One region of the Streptomyces sp. NPDC127114 genome, then DNA from elsewhere that is predicted to be linked to it. Evidence: riboswitches for the same ligand, from Rfam matches in the RefSeq annotation. Region 1 holds a riboswitch; the other holds the start of a gene.

Region 1 (10,675 bases):
CATCCCCTTCAGGTGCTCCGCCAGCCGGTCGTACTCCTCCCGTACGCCCGCCTCCATGCCCGCTGCCAGCGCCTGGTCGCGGATCTCCGTCGTCGGCCAGAAGGACGTGCTGGTCAGAGCCGTGCCGCCGTCGGGGGTGGCGTCGAAGGACAGGGTCACGCGGACCGGTTCCGCGCCCGGCATCTGCTCGAAGGTCTCGGAGTAGACGAGCCGCTCGCCCGGGACGATCTCCTCGTACACGCCGGAGAAGACGATCTCCTGGCCGTCGGGGGCGCGCTGGCCCCAGCGCCACGCTCCGCCCGGGCGCAGGTCGATCTCGCAGACCGACATGGTCAGCGCGGCGACGCCGTACCACTTCCGTACGTGCTCGGGGCGCGTCCACGCCTCCCAGACCCGCTCCACCGGGGCGTCGAAGGTGCGGGTGATGACCAGCTCGCGGTCGGCCGGCGTGGTCAGCAGCGTGATCATCGGATCCTCCCGTATGCGCCGTAACGGGGCCGACTCCCGGTCCTGGTTCCCGGTCCTGATTCGCTGTCCCGAATCCTCTCCCGGTCCTCTCCCGACTCCTCTTCTCAGCATGGACCCGGCGGACTTCCCGGGCGAACGGGGAATCCAGTGAACACGTTCAACCATCAAGCGCTATCGTGCTCCCACGCGGCCTGCGAATTTCCAACGCGCCGCTCTTCCGACCTGTGGGGGGTCCACCAGATGCGCTCAACGCGCACGCTGCCGCATGCCTTGGTACGTGCGGCAACCGTATTCGCACTTTCGGCAGGCGTCGCCCTGCCGGCCGTCGTCGCGGCTCCGGCCGCGTACGCGGCCACCGTCACGCAGACGACCACCCTGGACGACGGCCGGCTGACCCTCGGAGGGCTGCCGAGCACCGCGCTCTGGGTGAAGGTGAGCGTCCTCGCCTCCAGCGCCCCGGACGCGCCCGTGCTCGCCTCGACGGACGAGCTCTCGGCCACCGGCACCTACGCCTGGACGACCGACGCTCCGATCAGGCTGCCCGAGGGCGCCGCCTTCGGCGACTACCCGCTCGCCGTCGAGTACCGCCTCCCGGGCGGCCTCGTCACGCGCTGGACCGGCGGGTCCTTCGGCTACAAGCTGCACACCGGTGTCTCCTCGGTCGCCTTCGACCGCGCGACCACCACCTACGACCAGCGGGACGTCACTCTGGCCGGCAAGGCCACCACCTGGAACCCGGCCACCGGCGAGCGCACGCCCGCCGCCGAGGGCACCTCGGTGAAGGTCACGCTGAACCTGACGGACGCCTACGGCCTGCCGAAGACGAAGATCGCCACGGCCACCACGGTGGCCGACGGCGCCTTCTCGCTGCCCGTCACGCCGGACGCGAAGATCACCGGCGGCACGGCCGAGGTCCAGGCCACGACCGACGTCGACCCGGACGCCGCGCGCCAGGTGCCCGCCGTGGGCGTCGAGAAGCTCACGTACCGGATCACCTCCGACGCGAGCAGGTACCGCGTCAACGCCGGCACGGACGTCACCATCTCCGGCCGCGTCGAGCGTCTGACGGAGGACGGCTGGAAGGGCTTCGGCGGCGCCCCGGTGGTCACCACCGGCACGCAGCCGCTGTCCTACGAGAAGGCCCTCAGGGACGAGATCGGTTCCGGCACCTCGCTCCAGGACGGGTCCTTCTCCTACCTGGCGCGAGTCCAGTACTCGACGATCGACGCCTACACCGGCCTGCGGCCCTCCGTGTACTACGGCGAGGGCAACAACCGCCCGATCGACGTGGCCGCGCTCGCGGTGCCGCAGCAGTTCTCGTTCACCTCGACCGCGCAGACGCTCAGCCAGTTCGGTGAGCTCAACGTGCGCGGCCGGCTGGGCACCGGCTACTGCGACGTGAAGCCCGACTGGGTCGCCCTCCAGGTCTCCCTGGACGGCGGGCGCACCTGGGGCCAGATGAAGTCCATGCCGGTGAACTCCGCCTGCGCGTACGACTTCAACGTCTGGGGCTACGAGAACGCCCTCTACCGGGTCTACCACCCGGAGACGGACCGTTTCGTCGCCAAGACGAGCAGCCCGGTCCGCCTGTCCCGCATCCCGACCCGGATCGTCAACGTCACCATCAGCCCGTCGCGTCCGCGCACCGGCGGCAGCATGACCGTCAAGGGTCTGGTGCAGCAGAAGGTCAACGGCGTCTGGAAGGCCATGCCGGGCGCGCGCCTGACGCTCTTCTACAAGCCCAAGGGCGACCCGAGCTGGTACTGGGCCAAGAAGGACATCCCGACCAACTCCTACGGCAACTTCAGCTTCAGCACCACCAACTACGGCGACGGCACGTGGGCCCTGGGCTGGCAGGAGAAGGCCGGTTACTTCTACAGCGAGTCGAGGACGATCTATGTCGATGCGCTCTGATCTCCGACGGCTCTCCGCCGTCTCCCTCGTCACCGCGCTCACCCTGGGCGCGGCGATCGGCCCGGCCTTCGCCGAGGACGCTCCCGCCGCGAGCCCCGTGGGCGTCGGTCGTGCGCTCACCAACGACGCCCAGCGCGGCACCTTCAAGGTGACCGCCTGGACCGACGCGCCGCAGGCGACCGTCACCTCCGTCTCCGCGAAGGTCCGGCAGGGCGACACCGTCCTGGCCGAGATCCCGGCGCTGGAGGAGAACACGGCGGCCCGGGGCACCTTCGCGCTGCCCGAGGCGTCCACGCTCAAGCTCACCGAGGACGGCGGCACCATCCCGTCCCTCGGCAGGTACGCGATCGACGTCACGGCCACCGACTCGCTGGGCAACACCGTCACGCGCACCGACGCGGGCACGCTCGACTTCACGCTGAAGCCGCAGCTGCGCGACTTCGGCATCGGCAACCCGAGTTGGACCGACCGGAACCTCCACCCGAAGGGCACGCTCCTCGGCGTCCAGCCCGGCTCGGGCGACGAGGTGCCGCTGTCCGGCCGTACCGTGTCGTACGAGCGCACCGGCGAGGGCACGCCGCTCGGGTCGGCCGTGACCGGTGAGACCGGCGCGTTCGCCGGCGAGCCGGTCCCGGTGGAGTCGCGGTACACGTGGGCCCAGGCGCGGTTCACCGAGGACAGCGCCCAGGTGCACGGCACCGCCACGTACAACGCGTACACCAGCGGCGAGGAGAAGCGGCCGACGGTCACCGCCTCCGCCGACAAGGTCCGCGCGGAGTCCGGCGAGACGGTCACCATCAGCGGCCAGGTCACCGACCCGTCCGCCAACGGCGTCCCGATGGCGGACGTCCCGCTGACGGCGCGACTGGGCGGCGGTCTCCCGAAGACCGTGCGTACCGACGCCGAGGGCCGGTTCAGCGTGCGGCTCGTCGCCGCGCCCGGACCCGACTCGTCGGGGTGGTCCGTCCAGTCGGAGGGGTCGTTCCTCTCCTTCTACGCGAGCGGGCCGCTGGCGCTGCCCGCCGACTCCCGTACCTCCGTGGTCGGTTACAAGCTGGGGACCGACGCCCGGCTGACCGTGTACGGCGAGCTGCGCTCCCCGTACCAGAGCTGGACGTCCACCTCGTCCCAGCAGACGGTGGTCCTGGAGCAGTCCCCGGACGGGCAGACCGGCTGGAAGCAGATCGCCTCCACCGACTTCTACAACCACAACGAGGGCCGGACCCCGTTCGTCGCCGCCGCCTGGACCAAGGGCGGCTGGTTCCGGCTCCGTCACGTCGCGAACGACTACTTCGGGGCGTCCGTCAGCAAGCCCTTCTACGTCGTCCGCACCGAGACCCGCGTCACCGGCCTCAAGGCCTCCCCGGACCCGGTCGCCAAGGGTTCGACGATCACGGTCACGGGCTCGCTCCAGCAGTACACGAGCGGCGCCTGGCGCGGTCTGGGCTCGCAGTCGGTGAGCATCTGGTACAAGAAGTGGGGCACGACCACCTGGAAGCAGGTCGCCTCCGGCAAGTCCTCCTCGACGGGCGCGGTCTCGCTGAAGACCACGGCGACCGCCGACGGCTGGTACCAGATCCGCTACTACGGTGACGGCACCCACTTCCAGACGTTCAGCGGCCAGGACTGGGTCGACGTCCGCTGAGCCTCTTCCCGTGAGTCCCGGAAACACTGAAGGGCGGCACCCTCTCGGGTGCCGCCCATCGGCGTTGCTCAGGAGATCCGATCCGTCAGGATCAGAAGTCCATGTCACCGCCCGGCATGCCGCCGCCGGCCGGCGCGGCGGCCTTCTCCGGCTTGTCGGCGATGACGGCCTCGGTGGTGAGGAACAGGGCCGCGATGGAGGACGCGTTCTGCAGCGCGGAACGGGTCACCTTGGCGGGGTCGATGATGCCCTCGGCGATCATGTCGACGTACTCACCGGTCGCGGCGTTCAGGCCGTGGCCGACGGGCAGGTTGCGCACCTTCTCGACGATGACGCCGCCCTCGAGACCACCGTTGACGGCGATCTGCTTCAGCGGGGCCTCCAGGGCCAGCTTGACGATGTTGGCACCGGTGGCCTCGTCGCCGTCCAGCTCGAGCTTCTCGAAGACGGAGGAGGCCTGCAGCAGGGCCACGCCACCGCCGGCGACGATGCCCTCCTCGACGGCCGCCTTCGCGTTGCGCACGGCGTCCTCGATGCGGTGCTTGCGCTCCTTCAGCTCGACCTCGGTCGCGGCACCGGCCTTGATGACGGCGACGCCACCGGCGAGCTTCGCCAGGCGCTCCTGGAGCTTCTCGCGGTCGTAGTCCGAGTCGGAGTTCTCGATCTCGGCGCGGATCTGGTTCACGCGACCCGCGACCTGCTCGCTGTCACCGGCACCGTCGACGATGGTGGTCTCGTCCTTGGTGATGACGACCTTGCGGGCGCGGCCCAGCAGGTCCAGGCCGGCGTTCTCGAGCTTGAGGCCGACCTCCTCGGAGATGACCGTGCCGCCGGTGAGGATGGCGATGTCGTTCAGCATGGCCTTGCGGCGGTCGCCGAAGCCCGGGGCCTTGACGGCGACGGACTTGAAGGTGCCGCGGATCTTGTTGACGACCAGGGTCGACAGGGCCTCGCCCTCGACGTCCTCGGCGATGATCAGCAGCGGCTTGCCCGACTGCATGACCTTCTCGAGGAGCGGGAGCAGGTCCTTCACCGAGGAGACCTTGGAGTTGACGATGAGGATGTACGGGTCCTCGAGCGCGGCCTCCATGCGCTCCATGTCGGTCGCGAAGTACGCCGAGATGTAGCCCTTGTCGAAGCGCATGCCCTCGGTGAGCTCCAGCTCCAGACCGAAGGTCTGGGACTCCTCGACGGTGATGACGCCTTCCTTGCCGACCTTGTCCATGGCCTCGGCGATGAGCTCGCCGATCTGGGTGTCGGCGGCGGAGATGGAGGCGGTGGAGGCGATCTGCTCCTTGGTCTCGACCTCCTTGGCCTGGTCGAGCAGCGCACCGGAGACGGCCTCGACGGCCTTCTCGATGCCGCGCTTCAGGGCCATGGGGTTGGCGCCGGCGGCAACGTTGCGGAGGCCCTCACGGACCAGGGCCTGGGCGAGGACGGTGGCGGTGGTCGTACCGTCGCCGGCGACGTCGTCCGTCTTCTTGGCGACTTCCTTGACCAGCTCGGCGCCGATCTTCTCGTACGGGTCCTCGAGCTCGATTTCCTTGGCGATGGAGACACCATCGTTGGTGATCGTGGGGGCGCCCCACTTCTTCTCGAGGACGACGTTGCGGCCCTTGGGGCCGAGGGTGACCTTGACGGCGTCAGCGAGCTGGTTCATGCCGCGCTCGAGACCGCGCCGGGCCTCCTCGTCGAACGCGATGATCTTGGCCATGTGAAGTGGTCCTCCCGGACATGGGGTGGATAACGCTCCTGGACCGCGCCGACGCCCGCGACGGACGGCCCGCGCTCCTCGTGGTTCCTTCCCCACTCGGTCCGCGACCTCGTCTGCCCGATCCTCGTAAGCACTCTCACCTTCAGAGTGCTAACGCCAATGATTAGCACTCGCCCTAGGAGAGTGCAAGCGACTCCCGCAGATCGAGCACCCCTGGGGTACCCCGCTCCCGGCCCGCACGGGAACGCGCGAGGGGCCCGCATCCCGGTCAGGATGCGGGCCCCTCGACGGAAGTGCGTCGGTGGCCGATCGCGCCGCGCTCAGACGGCGAGCTTGACCATGTCCGCCTGCGGACCCTTCTGGCCCTGCGAGATCTCGAACTCGACCCGCTGACCCTCTTCGAGGGTGCGGTACCCGTCCATCTGGATCGCGCTGTAGTGGACGAAAACATCCGCACCACCGTCGACCGCGATGAAGCCGTAGCCCTTCTCCGCGTTGAACCACTTGACGGTGCCCTGAGCCATGCCTAACTCCCCTATTACTGGCCCTTGCGCGGGACCGCACTTCGCGGACCCGGGTCAGACCCTGCGCCGGAACGCGTCGACCGCGGCTGAATGTATCTGCCCAACTGCCCTCTGCAACAGGTCAATCGGACGAGAATTCTGGGCAGCCCGGAAAGGGGAATTGGGGAGAATCCCCAGGATTACGGGACAAGTCGGGCCCGGCAAAAAGCGCAGAAGGTACACAAGGCACGGGCACTTTGGCTGCTTCTTGTCGTGCGCAGACGCATTCTCATATGCGTCTGGCATGAGCAGCGGAGGGGACTTCCCCAACTCTACCGCGCTCAACCATGCAGAATTGCCCCTTCCGCTTTCTCTCGCGGAAGGGGCAATTCAGATATCTCAGGTACCCGCGGGTAGGGCTCAGCAGCCGCCGGCGACCGCCGGGATGATCGAGACGCCCGCGCCGTCCGGCGTCGCCGTCTCCAGGCCCTGCTCGAAGCGCACGTCGTCGTCGTTCACGTACACGTTGACGAAGCGGCGCAGCTTGCCCTGGTCGTCCAGGACGCGGGCGGCGATGCCGGTGTGGTTCTTCTCCAGGTCGGCGATGACCTCGGCGAGGGTCGCGCCCTCGGCGGGCACCTCGGCCTGGCCGCCCGTGTAGGTGCGGAGGATGGTGGGGATGCGGACGTTCACGGCCATGGCTGTCTTCGTACCTCTCGGATTCAGTGGGCCAGGCCCGCGTCGCGGAACGCGTCCAGGCTCGGGCGGATGGTGGCGGTCGCCTGCGAGCTGTCGGCCACGGCGTCCAGGGTCTTGAGGCCGTCGCCGGTGTTGAGGACGACCGTGGTCAGCGTGGGGTCGAGCAGACCGTTCTCGACGAGCTTGCGCGTCACGCCGACGGTCACGCCGCCCGCCGTCTCGGCGAAGATGCCCTCGGTACGGGCGAGGACCTTGATCGCGTCGACGACCTGCTCGTCGTTCACGTCCTCCACGGCGCCGCCCGTGCGGCGCGCGATGTCGAGGACGTACGGGCCGTCGGCCGGGTTGCCGATGGCCAGCGACTTGGCGATGGTGTTCGGCTTCTGGGGGCGCACCACGTCGTGGCCGGCCTTGAAGGCGGCCGACACCGGGGAGCAGCCCTCGGCCTGGGCACCGAAGATCTTGTACGGCTTGTCCTCGACCAGACCGAGCTTGACGAGCTCCTGCAGACCCTTGTCGATCTTCGTGAGCTGGGAGCCGGAGGCGATCGGGATGACCAGCTGGTCCGGGATGACCCAGCCGAGCTGCTCGCAGATCTCGTACGCGAGCGTCTTCGAGCCCTCGCCGTAGTACGGACGGAGGTTGACGTTGACGAAGCCCCAGCCCTCGCCGAGCGGGTCGCCGATGAGCTCCGAGCAGAAGCGGTTCACGTCGTCGTAGTTGCCCTCGATGGCGACGAGGTCGCCGCCGTACACGCCGGCCATGACGACCTTGCCCTGCTCCAGGTCGTGCGGGATGAACACGCAGGAGCGGAAGCCGGCCCGGGCGGCGGCGGCGCCGACGGCGCCGGCCAGGTTGCCGGTGGAGGAGCAGGAGAGGGTGGTGAAGCCGAAGGCGCGGGCGGCCTCGATGGCCTGGGCGACGACCCGGTCCTTGAAGGAGTGGGTCGGGTTTCCGGAGTCGTCCTTGACGAACAGCTTGCCGGGCTCGACGCCGATCTCGCGGGCGAGGTTGTCGGCCTGGACGAGCTTGGTCCAGCCCGGGTTCAGGTTGGGCTTCTCGGCGACGTCGGCCGGGACGGGCAGCAGCGGGGCGTAGCGCCAGATGTTGGCGGGGCCGGCCTCGATCTGCTTGCGCAGCGCCTCGGGGTCGCCGGTCGGCAGGTCGTAGGCGACTTCGAGCGGGCCGAAACACAGCTCGCAGGCGAAGATCGGGCCGAGCGCGAACGTCTCGCCGCATTCGCGGCAGGAGAGGCCGGACGCGGGACCGAGGTCGACGGTGGTACCGGGAGCGGTGGTTCCGGAAGCGGGTGCGACGGTCTGTACAGCCATTGGAGGCGAGGCCCTTTCTCCTCATCTTCCTCATGACGCATTTCGCCATGAGACGGATTTGGCACCTTCCCTAGTCGGGGACCTCGCTGGAGGACGAGTAGTGACCGACTGGAGGGTTGCCGGGGCTTCAACGGGCCGTTTCCCTCTGCCCCTCTGGATGAGCGGTATTCGATTGTGAGACGCGGGCGGCACCCCGACATGCATCAGGCATCCGCGTTGTTCAAGACTGTAACCGAAGCCCTGGACGGGCGAGACGGTCGTCCGATCCTCGAGATGGAGATCACGTTGCTGGAAGAAGTGGAGCGCTGGCTGGCCCGGCGGTCCTGGTCCGTGGCCGACCGTCCGCTGGAGCGGGTCCTCGCCGCCAAGCGCGGGACGAAGGTCAGCGTGGTGCTGCCCGCGCTGAACGAGGAGGCGACGGTCGGCGCGATCGTCTCCGTGATCCGCCGCGAGCTGATGACGGAGGCCGTGCCGCTGGTGGACGAGCTGCTGGTGATCGACTCGGGCTCCACGGACCGTACGGCGGAGGTGGCCGCGGCGGCCGGCGCGCGGGTGGTGGCGCGGGACGCGATCCTGCCGCGGATACCGGCGGTGCCCGGCAAGGGCGAGGTCCTCTGGCGGTCACTGCTGGTGACGAGCGGGGACGTCATCTGCTTCGTGGACGCGGATCTCCGGGACTTCTCGGCGGACTTCGTGACGGGCATCGTCGGCCCGCTGCTCACCGACCCGGACGTGGACTTCGTGAAGGCGATGTACGACCGCCCGCTCGGCGACGCGCCAGGTCAGGGCGGGCGGGTGACGGAGCTGGTGGCCCGGCCGCTGCTCAACCTGCACTGGCCGCGCCTCGCGGGCTTCGTGCAGCCGCTGGGCGGCGAGTACGCGGCGCGGCGCTCCCTCCTGGAGCGGCTGCCGTTCCCGGTCGGTTACGGGGTGGAGCTGGGTCTGCTCGTGGACGCGCTGCACACGGTCGGCCTGGACGCGCTCGCACAGGTGGACGTGGGAGTGCGCAAGCACCGCCACCAGGACGGCCAGGCCCTGGGCCGGATGGCGGCGGCGATCTACCGGACGGCGCAGCTGCGGCTCTCGCGCGGCCACCTCGTACGGCCGCGGCTGACCCAGTTCGAGCGGGGCGAGGACGGCTTCGCGCCGCGCACGTACCCGGTGGACACGGAGGAGCGCCCGCCGATGACGGAGATCGCGGAGTACACGGAGCGCCGCCGCGTGGCGTAACACCCGATAATGAGCCTTTCTGCCTAAATTTCCGTTTCATGCGGTTCAAGACTGAAACGGGAATCCTGTCGGCCGTTCTGGGTCTCGTGGCCGGGGTGCTGTCCTTCGCCGGAGCGGGCCCGGCCGCCGCCGATGTCGCCGAGCCCTTCGGCAGGCGCGAAGCCGGCGTGTACGTCGGCGACACCAGGACCGACCTCGGCGAGGCCGGCCCGACGGCCCCGAAGAACACGTACACCTGGTCCCCTGCGCACACGCCGTCCGCGCTTCCGCGCCTCGGCCCGCACGGCGGCAGCGGTGGCGCGATGGCGGAGGCCGACGCCGGCACCGAGCGCCTGTGGCTGCTGGGCGCGCTGGGCCTGGCGCTCGCGGCGACGGGCGTGGTGGCCGTGGCGGCGATGCGAGGCCGCGGGGACTACTGAGAGGGCGGAGGAACGCGCGGAGGGCCTTTCCCGTGGGGAAAGGCCCTCCGTCTCACGGCAGGTGTTCCTGTCAGCCGGTGTAGTAGCCGGCCATGTCGGCGACGAGGTCGACGGACCCGCTCCGGTTGTAGAAGGTGATCTTCCCGTCCCTGACCGGGACGACGACCATGTTCGCCACCGTCTGCCCGGCGACGAAGTTGAGGTTGGACGCCGCGGTGCGGGTCGTGCCGTACGGGTACACCGACACGAAGCCGGTCGCCGTCGGGTTCGTCGCGGTGACGTTGAGGACCACGGCCTTGTACTGGTCACCGACCGTGAGGCTCACCGTCTGACCCGCGCCGACCTTCGCCTGAGGCACACCGACACCCGCACCCGTGCGGGTGTCCATCACGCGCTTCGGCTTCGTTCCGGTGAAGACCGAGCCGGTGCCCTGCTTGAAGTAGCCGGCGACATCGGCGATGACGTCCACCGAACCGGCCCGGTTGTAGAAGGTGATCTTCCCGTCCCTGACCGGGACGACGACCATGTTGGGCACGGTCCGGCCGGCCGGGAAGTTGACGTTCGAGACGTTCGGCCGGGCGGTGCCGTACGGGTAGACCGACACGAAGCCCGGTGACGTCGCGTTCGTCGCCGTCACGTTGAGGGCCACCGCGGTGGCTCCCGGTTCGGTCACCGGCAGCGTCACCGTCCCGCCGCCCGGGATCTTCGCCTGCGGCACTCCGGTGCCGTCGCGGGTGTCCATCAGGCGCGTC
Region 2 (10,675 bases), on a different contig from region 1:
ACCCAAGAGAATTCAGAAGAGAACCTGCCGACCGTGCAGGACACCGCGCACGGCGCGGTGAAGGTCGCCGAAGACCCGTTCGCCGACCCGGGCCTCCCGCCCCACAAGCCGCGCATCCAGGACATCGACGAGCGGGCCGCCAAGCGGTCCGAGCGCGCGATCGCCTTCATGTTCACGCTGTCGATGCTGGCCACGATCGGCTTCATCGCCTCGTACGTGATCTTCCCGGTCGACAAGATCGTGTACATCTGGCCGTTCGGCCGGGTGTCCGCGCTCAACTTCGCCCTGGGCTGGACGCTCGGCCTGGCCCTGTTCTTCATCGGCGCGGGCGCGGTCCACTGGGCCCGCACCCTGATGTCCGACGTCGAGGTGGCCGACGAGCGTCACCCGATGGAGGCGTCGCCCGAGGTCAAGGCCAAGGTCATGGCGGACTTCGCGGCCGGTGCCGCCGAGTCCGGCTTCGGCCGCCGCAAGCTGGTCCGCAACACGCTGTTCGGCGCGCTGGCCCTGGTGCCGCTCTCCGGCGTCGTGCTGCTGCGTGACATGGGTCCGCTGCCCGAGAAGAAGCTCCGCTCCACCATGTGGGCGAAGGGCAAGCTCCTCATCAACATGAACACCAACGAGCCGCTGCGTCCCGAGGACGTCGCCGTCGGTTCGCTGACGTTCGCCAAGCCCGAGGGCCTGGAGGAGCACGACCACCACTTCCAGACCGAGATCGCCAAGGCCGCCCTGATGATCGTCCGGATCCAGCCGGAGGACATCAAGGACAAGCGCGAGCTCGAGTGGTCCCACGAGGGCATCGTGGCCTTCTCGAAGATCTGCACCCACGTCGGTTGCCCGATCTCCCTGTACGAGCAGCAGACGCACCACGTGCTCTGCCCGTGCCACCAGTCCACCTTCGACCTGTCCGACGGCGCCCGCGTCATCTTCGGCCCGGCCGGCCACGCCCTCCCGCAGCTGCGGATCGGCGTGAACGACAAGGGCTTCCTCGAGGCGCACGGCGACTTCGAAGAGCCCGTCGGTCCTGCTTTCTGGGAGCGCGGATGAGCACTGTGACCAACACGCAGAAGAAGGCGCCCGCCGGAGAGCGGATCGCCGACTGGGCCGACGGACGCCTGGGGATCTACACGCTGGCCAAGGCCAACATGCGGAAGATCTTCCCGGACCACTGGTCCTTCATGCTGGGCGAGGTCTGCCTCTACAGCTTCCTCATCATCATCCTGACGGGCGTCTACCTGACGATGTTCTTCCACCCGTCGATGAACGAGGTGGAGTACGTCGGACCGTACGTCCCGCTCCAGGGACAGCTGATGTCCGAGGCGTTCAACTCGACCATGCACATCTCGTTCGAGGTGCGCGGTGGTCTGCTCATCCGGCAGATCCACCACTGGGCGGCGCTGATCTTCCTCGCCGGCATGTTCGTGCACATGATGCGCGTCTTCTTCACCGGCGCGTTCCGCAAGCCGCGTGAGATCAACTGGCTGTTCGGCTTCCTGCTGTTCTTCCTGGGCATGTTCACCGGCTTCACCGGTTACTCGCTCCCGGACGACCTGCTGTCCGGCACCGGTGTCCGCTTCATGCAGGGCGCGATCCTGTCCGTGCCGATCGTCGGCACGTACCTGTCGATGTTCCTGTTCGGCGGCGAGTTCCCCGGCGGCGACTTCGTCGCCCGGTTCTACTCGGCGCACGTGCTGCTGCTCCCGGGCATCATGCTCGGCCTGGTGGTCGCGCACCTCATCCTGGTGTTCGTCCACAAGCACACGCACTTCGAGGGCCCCGGCCGCACCAACAAGAACGTCGTCGGCATGCCGCTGCTGCCGGTGTACATGGCCAAGGCCGGAGGCTTCTTCTTCCTGGTCTTCGGCGTCATCGCGGTCATCTCGGCGATCGCCTCGATCAACCCGATCTGGGCCCTCGGCCCGTACCGCCCGGACCAGGTGTCCACCGGCGCCCAGCCCGACTGGTACATGGGCTTCGCCGAGGGTCTGATCCGTGTCATGCCGGGCTGGGAGATCAACCTGTGGGGCCACACGCTGGTCCTCGGCGTGATGATCCCGCTGGCGATCTTCCCGGCGGTCCTCGCCGCGATCGCGGTCTACCCCTTCATCGAGTCCTGGATCACGGGCGACAAGCGCGAGCACCACATCGCGCAGCGCCCGCGCAACGCTCCGACGCGCACCGCCTTCGGTGTCGCCTGGATCACCGCGTACATGGTCATGCTCGTCGGTGGTGGAAACGACCTGTGGGCCACGCACTTCCACCTGTCGCTGAACGCCATCACCTGGTTCGTCCGGATCTTCTTCTTCGTCGGCCCGGTCATCGCGTTCATCGTCACCAAGCGGATCTGCCTCGGCCTCCAGCGCCGGGACAAGGACAAGGTGCTGCACGGTCGCGAGTCCGGCATCATCAAGCGCCTGCCGCACGGTGAGTTCGTCGAGGTCCACCAGCCGCTCAGCCAGGGCGAGCGCTACAAGCTCACCGCCCACGAGCAGTACGAGCCGGCCGAGCTGCCGCCGGCCGTCGACGAGAACGGTGTGGAGCGCAAGATCGGCCGCATGGAGAAGCTCCGGGTCAAGCTCAACCGGGGTTACTACGGCGCGGACAACCAGATCGCCAAGCCGACGGTCGAGGAGTTCAGGGAGATCGAGAGCGGCCACGGCCACCACTGATCACCTGACCTGGTAGTCGCCACGGCGAGAGCCCCGTCCATTCGATGGACGGGGCTCTTTGCCGTGCCCGGAGATCGATAGGGTGGGAGACGACCTCGCAGTCCCGTACGTACACACAGGAGCGACCATGAGCGCTGTGCACCCCGCTGGAGGCGACACCGCGGCGGGCCGCTCCTGGCCCGCCCTGCTGAACGGACTCCTCGAAGGCCGTGACCTGTCCGCCGACGACACCGCCTGGGCGATGGACCTGATCATGCGCGGCGAGGCGACCGACGCGCAGATCGCCGGGTTCATGGTGGCCCTGCGGGCCAAGGGCGAGACGGTGGCGGAGATCTCCGGTCTCGTACGGACCATGTACGAGCACGCCAACGTCATCGAGGTGCCCGGGCCGGCCGTCGACATCGTCGGCACCGGCGGCGACGGGGCCAGGACGGTGAACATCTCCACGATGTCGTCGATCGTGGTCGCCGGCACCGGCGTCAGGGTCGTCAAGCACGGCAACCGCGCCGCCTCCTCCGCCTCCGGCTCCTCCGACGTCCTGGAGAAGCTCGGCATCAACCTGAACCTCACCCCGAAGCGGGTCGCCGAGGTCGCCGAGGAGGCGGGCATCACCATCTGCTTCGCGGTGAAGTTCCACCCCTCGCTGCGGTACGTCGCCGCCGCCCGCGGCCAGCTCGGCATCCGCACCACCTTCAACGTGCTCGGCCCGCTCACCAACCCGGCCAAGGTGCGGGCCCAGGCCGTCGGCGTCGCCGACCCGCGCATGGCGCCGATCGTGGCCGGCGTGCTCGCCGACCGCGGCAACTCCGCCCTGGTCTTCCGCGGCGACGACGGCCTGGACGAGCTGACCACCACCGGCACCTCCCGGGTGTGGGTGGTCCGGGACGGCGCCGTCCGCGAGGAGCGCTTCGACCCGCGGGACGTCGGCATCGAGCCGGTGACCCTGGACGCCCTGCGCGGCGGCGACCCCTCGTACAACGCCGACGTCGCCCGGCGCCTGCTCGCCGGCGAGACCGGCCCGGTGCGGGACGCGGTGCTGCTCAACTCGGCGGCCGCGCTGGTCGCCCTGGAGCCGGGCGAGGGCACCCTCGCGGAGCAGCTGCGGGCCGGCATGGACCGGGCCGCCGAGTCGGTCGACTCGGGCTCCGCCCGCCGCGCCCTGGAGCGGTGGATCGCGGCCAGCAACGCCTGAGCGCGTGTGAACGGCGGATTGCGACCCCGTCCCGGATGCCGGGACGGGGTTGCGTCGTCGTGATCGTCTGGCATAGGTTCTGGAACAGGTCATGAGTGACAGCGACAAAGCCCCGGCTGGCTGTCCGGCAACCCTCCGTCCGTGGCGGGGTGCCCCGGGTGAAGACCAGGCCGCACGAGCAGAAGCCTGCGGCAAGCGCGGACCCCTGCGCACACCCTGGGGTCCTTGGTCCTCTAGGGAGCGGTGTCTCGTGAGCAAGCGAATGCGCTAGGGCCTCCGGCCCCTTTCTCCACCTCAACACCCGTACGCGGCACCCCCTTTCGCGCTGCCGCCCCGCGGGCCCCTCACGCCCTTTCGCGCCCCTTTTATGCCGGGAGACACCGTCATGTCCGCACGCCCGAACGCCTCCGCCACCGCTTCCGCCGCCGCTGCTCCGGCCGACACCGACCCCTGCTGCGACGCCCCGCTGCCGGTCCTCGGCCGTGACGTCACCGTCCCGCTCGTCACCGGCGGCGAGGTCACCTACGCGGCGCTCGACTACGCCGCCAGCGCCCCGGCCCTCCAGCGCGTGTGGGACGACGTGGCCGCCTACGCCCCGTACTACGGCAGCGTCCACCGCGGCGCCGGCTACCTCTCCCAGCTCTCCACCGACCTCTTCGAGAGCAGCCGCGCCACCGTCGCCGAGTTCCTCGACTGCCGCCCCGGCGACCAGGTCGTCTTCACCCGCTCCACCACCGACTCGCTCAACCTGCTCGCCCAGGTGATCCCCGCCGGCTGCCAGGTCTTCGTCTTCGAGACCGAGCACCACGCCTCGCTGCTGCCCTGGAGGGACGCCCGGGTCACCTACCTCAACGCGCCGCGCACCCCGGAGCAGGCCGTCGCCACCCTTGAGCGGGCCCTCGCCGACCGGGACCCCTACGGGCCCGCCCTGGTCTGCGTGACCGGTGCCTCCAACGTCACCGGCGAGCTGTGGCCGGTGCGCGAACTCGCCGCGGCCGCGCACGCGCACGGCGCGCGGATCGTCCTGGACGCCGCCCAGCTGGCGCCCCACCACCCCGTCTCCGTACGGGAGTTGGACGTCGACTGGGTCGCCTTCTCCGGGCACAAGCTGTACGCCCCGTTCGGCTCCGGCGTCCTCGCCGGGCGCGCCGACTGGCTGCAGGAATCCGAGCCCTACCTCGCGGGCGGCGGCGCCTCCCGCAAGGTGGCCCGCCGGGCCGACGGTGGTGTGGACGTGGAGTGGCACACCACCGCGGCCCGGCATGAGGCCGGTTCGCCGAACGTCATCGGCGTCTACTCCATCGCCTCCGCCTGCAAGGCCCTCACCGAGGCCGGCTTCGACTCCCTCGTCGCCCGCGAGCGGCACCTGATCGCCAGGGTCCGCGAGGGCCTGGCGGAGGTGCCCGAGGTCCGCGTCCTCTCCCTCTTCGGCGACGACTCGCCGCGCGTCGGCGTCATCTCCTTCGTCGTGGAGGGCTGGAACAGCTCGCACTTCGCCGCCGCGCTGTCCGCCGAGTACGGCATCGGCGTCCGCGACGGCCTGTTCTGCGCCCACCCGCTCGTGCGCACGCTGCTCGGCAGCGACCCGCGGGACCCCGGCGAGTGCGGCGCCCCGGAGGCGGCCCCTGGCGAGCGGTCCCTCAACGCGATCCGGGTGAGCTTCGGCGCGGGCACGCCCGACGAGCACGTGGAGCGGTTCGTCGGCGCGGTGAAGGAGCTGGTGCGCGACGGCGCCCGCTGGAAGTACCGCACCGAGGACGGCCGCTGCGTCCCGGACCGCGGCTGAACCCGGCCCGTACCGCGGCTGACGGGGTTCCCCCGTACGAGTGAAGCCGGCCTCCCGTGGGGAGAGGCCGGCTTCACCGCTGTGTCCGGCCGCCCTACGACTCCAGGCCGATGGCGAAGGCCGCGTCCAGCTCGTGCTGCGAGTAGGCGCGGAAGGCGACGTGCGTGTCGGTGGCCTCGACGCCGGGGATCTTGGAGATCTGGCCCGGGATGATGTCGGCCAGGTCGTCGTGGCGCCCGACCCGGACCATGGCGATCAGGTCGTAGGTGCCGGTGACCGAGAAGACCTCGCTGACGGAGTCGATCGCGGCGATCGCCTCGGCGATCTCGGGGATGCGGTCCACGCTGGTCTTGATGAGCACGATCGCGGTGATCACGGCTGGCTTTCTCCCTCGGTGGCCGCGGCTGGTGGTTTCACCTTATCCCCACGCCCGTAGCGCGCCCACGCGTAGACGAAGCCCAGCGCGAAGCCGATCACGTGCGCCAGGTACGCGACCCCCGGCCCCGCCCCGGCCGAGCGGGCCGCCAGCCACTGGAGCGCGAACCAGAACGCCAGCACGATCCAGGCCGGGAAGCGCAGCGGCAGGAAGAAGAGGAAGGGGAAGAGGCTGGTGACCCGGGAGCGCGGGAAGAGATAGAGGAAGGCGCCCAGCACGCCCGAGATCGCCCCCGAGGCCCCGACCAGCGTCTGCCCGCCGTCCGCCTGGTCGCCGTGCACCGCCGCGTAGCCGGCCAGCGCCAGATATCCGACGCCCAGGTAGAACAGGCCGAAGCCGGTCGCGCCCATGCGCTCCTCGGCCATGGCGCCGAAGACGTACAGGAACAGCATGTTCCCGAGCAGGTGCAGCCAGCTGCCGTGGACGAAGAGCGCGGTCAGCGGGGTGAGCAGGGCGCGCGGCTCGCCCTGTGTCAGCTCGGCGGGGATGACGCCCCAGCGCTGGAAGTACGTGCTCTGCGCCGCGAGCAGCTCGTCGCCCGTGCCGTACGCCGGACCGAGTCCCGACACCGGGCTGACGGCGAACAGCAGCACGCAGCACGCGATGAGTCCGTAGGTCACGGTGGGCCCGCCACGGGCGCCGCGCCAGGCGCCGAGGGCCGCGCTCCGCCAGTCGATCATGGACAGATCATGGCGTACCGGGGCCCACCTGGACAGAGTGCCTCGCCGTGACACGGGGTACCCGCGAGGCCGTAGGGTTACGGGCAGTACTCCCGCAGTTCGACGGTGCACCGCGGGCCCGTAAAGCCTCGTACGGAAAGAGGACGGCACGATGACGACGGTTCCCCTGCCGACCGCCGAGACCCGCTGGCGCTGCACTCTCTGCGGCAACCTGACCCGCTTCGACGTGACCCGCTCGTCCAAGGTCGTCGAGTACGTCCATCTGGACCTCGCCGGAGAGCCCAAGGTCGAGGAGCGCGAGGTGGTCAGTGAGACCATCGAGTCGGTCCGCTGCCGCTGGTGCAACGCGGTGGACCAGATCGAACTGGTGGACAGGCCGGGCGCCGCTTCCTGAGGAGCGGCCCGGCGAGGCGAGACAGGGAGTGGGTGACGGATCGTGGAGCAGCCCGCGCAGGGTGCCGGGCCGGAAGGCTCGGCAGACGGCGCTGCGGAGGCGCTCGACCGACCGCTGCCCGAGGCCGTACGCCGTAAGGTCGTCGCGCTCGTCGCCGACGCCTTCGGCGGGCTGACCGTCGCCGAGCTGCCGGCCCCGCTGCGCCAGTACGCCCGCTTCACCGCCTCCCGGCGGGCCAAGTTCGCCGGGAACGCGATGGCCGCCGCCCTGGAGGGCGATCCGCTGTTCCGGCAGCGGATCGGGGAGCGGTTCAAGGAGTCCCAGCCCGAACTGGCCGGGGCCGTCGAGTCCGGCGCCCCGCCGGCCGCTGCCGACCCGGTCGACGTGGCCGCGGCGGCGTACGTGCTGCGCCCGCCCGGCTGGGGCAAGCTCGTGGCCGCCGCGGGCGAGGAGGCCGAACGGGCCGACGCCGAGCGCGCCGACGAGGCCGGCCGGCGCGAGCTGGAGCGGCTGCGCGAGGAGGTCGCGGCGGCGAGGGACCGCGCCAGGGCCGAGACCGAGCAGCTGCGGCGGGACCTGGAGGCCGCCCGCAAGGAAGCGGAATCGCTTCACCGCAAGCTGCGCAGCGCCCAGAGCGACGTCAAGCGCGGCGAGGCCGCGCTGCGCCGCGTCCAGGCCGAGATCGACACGGCGCGCACCGAGGCCGCCGCACAGGTGTCGGCCGCAGAGAGCGAGAGCCGGCGCCTCAAGGCGCGGCTCGGCGAGGTCGAGGCGGCCCTGGAGGCCAGCCGGCGGGCCGCCCGCGAGGGCCGCTCGGTGGAGGACATGCGGCTGCGGCTGCTCCTGGACACGGTGCTCGACGCCGCCCAGGGGCTGCGTCGCGAACTCGCCCTGCCGCCCGTGTCGATGCACCCGGCGGACACCGTGGACGCGGTGGAGCCGGGTCGGATGTCGCCGAAGGACATCGCGGCCCGCGCTCTGTCCGAGACGGATCCCGCGCTCCTCGACCAGCTGCTCGAACTGCCCCAGGCGCACCTGGTGGTGGACGGCTACAACGTGACGAAGACCGGCTATCCGACGATGCCGCTGGAGAAGCAGCGGCTGCGGCTGCTCGGCGGCCTGTCCGCGCTGGCGGCCCGCTCGGGCGCCGAGGTCACCTGTGTCTTCGACGGGGCCGAGCTGGCGGCTCCCGTGCTGCTCGCCCCGCCGCGCGGGGTCCGGGTGCTGTTCTCCAAGCCCGGTGTGACGGCGGACGAGTTGATCCGTCAGCTGGTGCGCGCGGAGCCGCCCGGCCGGCCGGTCGTGGTGGTGTCCACCGACCGCGAGGTGGCCGACGGCGTCGCCAAGTCCGGTGCGCGGCCGGTCGCGTCCGCCTTGTTGCTGAAGCGCCTTTCGCGCCTCTCGTGACCTCTCGTCACGTCCACCCGTAATGCCCGTTTCCTGATCCGCAGAGGGTCAAGTGGCCACTACTGCCCGTGGGGTGCGCGTAAATAATGTGTTGAGCGGGCCAGATTTTGCCCGTTGGGATTTGAACTGATCACAAGATGGTCACTAGGGTCGGGCCTCGAACCTTCGCGCGGTTGATCATCCATCGGGGATGACAGCGTTGGTCCCGCCTGCCGCTGCCCGGTTGGCGGCTCGAGGAAGAAGGAGATCGCCTTCGTGGCGTCCCACCGTCGTCCCAAGCAGCCGAGCCGCGCCCGTGTGACCGTGCTCACCGCGACCGCCGCCGCGGCCGTCGCGCTCTCCGCCCAGTCGGGCGCCGTGGCAGCCCCCAAGCCGAAGATCGACGAGGTCAAGTCGAAGGTCGACAAGCTGCACCACGAGGCCGAGGAGGCCACGGAGCAGTACAACCTCGCCGAGGAGCGCCGCGAGAAGCTGCAGAAGGAGATCAGCGCCCTTCAGGACAAGGTCGCCCGCGGCCAGCAGGAGCTCAACACCCTGCGCGGGCAGATCGGTTCGGTCGCCACCGCCCAGTACCGCTCCGGCGGCATCGACCCGGCGCTCCAGCTCTTCCTCTCCTCCGACCCGGACACCTACCTCGACAAGGCGTCCGCGATCGACCAGCTCGGCGCCAAGCAGGCCGACGTGCTGCAGTCCATCCAGACCAAGCAGCGCACCCTCGCCCAGCAGCGCGCCGAGGCGACGACGAAGCTCGCCGACCTCGAGGACGTCCGCAGGACCCTCGGCGAGAAGAAGAAGAAGTTCCAGGGCAAGCTCGCCGAGGCGCAGAAGCTGCTCAACACCCTGACCGCCGCCGAGCGCGCCAAGATGCAGGAAGAGGAGCAGCGCGCCAGCCGCGCCGCCGGCGACCGCGTCGACCTCGGCAACGAGGTGCCCGCCTCCGAGCGCGGCAAGGCCGCCCTCAACGCCGCCGCCACCCAGCTCGGCAAGCCGTACGTCTCCGGCGCCGAGGGCCCCAACTCCTACGACTGCTCGGGTCTGACGCAGTGGGCCTACCGCCAGGCCGGCGTCACCATCAGCCGCACCACCTACACCCAGCAGAACGACGGCGTGAAGATCGGCCGCAGCCAGCTCAAGCCGGGCGACCTCGTCTTCTTCAACAGCCTCTCGCACGTGGGCCTCTACGCGGGCAACAACACCATCCTGCACGCCCCCAAGCCGGGCGCCGTGGTCCGCTACGAGTCGATGGACTACATGGGCACCTTCCAGTTCGGCGTCCGCATCTGACGCGGACGCGCGACGGCGCCCGACCCGCGCGACCCGCCCTCCGAACGGGTGGTTCGCCGGATCCAGGACTGACGCGACGCCCCGCCGGTGACCTTGTGGTCTCGGGCGGGGCGTCATTTTGTGTGCCCGCAGGGTTCGTTGGACACGGGTGGATCACCGGCTACTGTCTGCCGCGCCAGTCCGTCGAACCGAACGGAGCGCGATCCGTGGCGTCTCACCGACGACCCGCCAGGGTCACCGTCCTCACCGCAGCCGCGGCCACCGCGGCCACGGCACTCGGCGCCGTCCCCGCGCACGCCGACCCGGGCGGCGCCACTGCCGAGACCACCCGCGCCACCGTCGACCGGCTCTTCGAGGAGGCCGAGCGCGCCACCGAGGGCTTCAACCGCGCCGACGAGAAGGCCGACCGGCTGCGCAGGACGGTCTCCCAGGCCCAGGACGGCCTCGCCCGCGCCCAGGAGCGCATCAACCGCATGCGCGGCGCGCTCGGTTCGGTCGCCGGCGCCCAGTACCGCTCCGGCGGCATCGACCCCGCCCTCGCCCTGCTGCTCTCCTCCGACCCGGACAGCTATCTCGAACGGGCCTCCGTCCTCGACCGGGTCACCGCCCGCCAGGGCGCCGCCCTCGACGAACTCAAGCACGAGCTGCGCAGACTGGCGCAGCAGCGGGCCGAGGCCGGCAAGACCCTCGCCGAACTGGAGCGCAGCCGCAGCGAGGTGGCCCGGCACAAGCGCACCGTCGAGCGCAAGCTCGCCGAGGCCCGCCGGGTGCTCGCCTCCCTCTCCGCCGACGAACGGGCCGGCTTCGAGCGGGCCTCCCGCTCCGGC

The links. A riboswitch is a leader RNA that binds a small molecule or an ion and turns the genes downstream of it on or off. The one in region 1 is predicted to bind S-adenosylmethionine.
Region 2: it holds a riboswitch for S-adenosylmethionine, as region 1 does, so the genes downstream of both, ACFVGS_RS26825 (aminotransferase class V-fold PLP-dependent enzyme) here and thrC (threonine synthase) in region 1, are expected to answer to the same signal.

The regions. Positions count from the first base shown of each region.
Region 1 is NZ_JBHXTJ010000016.1:14,020-24,694, forward strand. Features, by position in the region: gene ACFVGS_RS18205 (SRPBCC family protein) at 1-468, opposite strand, end outside; gene ACFVGS_RS18210 (hypothetical protein) at 739-2,382, shown strand; gene ACFVGS_RS18215 (carboxypeptidase-like regulatory domain-containing protein) at 2,372-4,027, shown strand; gene groL (chaperonin GroEL) at 4,119-5,741, opposite strand; gene ACFVGS_RS18225 (cold-shock protein) at 6,062-6,265, opposite strand; gene ACFVGS_RS18230 (MoaD/ThiS family protein) at 6,665-6,943, opposite strand; gene thrC (threonine synthase) at 6,967-8,274, opposite strand; SAM riboswitch class I at 8,293-8,438, opposite strand; gene ACFVGS_RS18240 (glucosyl-3-phosphoglycerate synthase) at 8,560-9,504, shown strand; gene ACFVGS_RS18245 (hypothetical protein) at 9,543-9,923, shown strand; gene ACFVGS_RS18250 (FlgD immunoglobulin-like domain containing protein) at 9,994-10,675, opposite strand, start outside.
Region 2 is NZ_JBHXTJ010000031.1:43,471-54,145, forward strand. Features, by position in the region: gene ACFVGS_RS26810 (Rieske 2Fe-2S domain-containing protein) at 1-1,047, shown strand, start outside; gene ACFVGS_RS26815 (cytochrome bc complex cytochrome b subunit) at 1,044-2,669, shown strand; gene trpD (anthranilate phosphoribosyltransferase) at 2,797-3,861, shown strand; SAM riboswitch class IV at 3,949-4,065, shown strand; gene ACFVGS_RS26825 (aminotransferase class V-fold PLP-dependent enzyme) at 4,247-5,647, shown strand; gene ACFVGS_RS26830 (Lrp/AsnC family transcriptional regulator) at 5,742-6,023, opposite strand; gene ACFVGS_RS26835 (rhomboid family intramembrane serine protease) at 6,020-6,763, opposite strand; gene ACFVGS_RS26840 (hypothetical protein) at 6,915-7,157, shown strand; gene ACFVGS_RS26845 (NYN domain-containing protein) at 7,200-8,564, shown strand; gene ACFVGS_RS26850 (NlpC/P60 family protein) at 8,820-9,848, shown strand; gene ACFVGS_RS26855 (NlpC/P60 family protein) at 10,055-10,675, shown strand, end outside.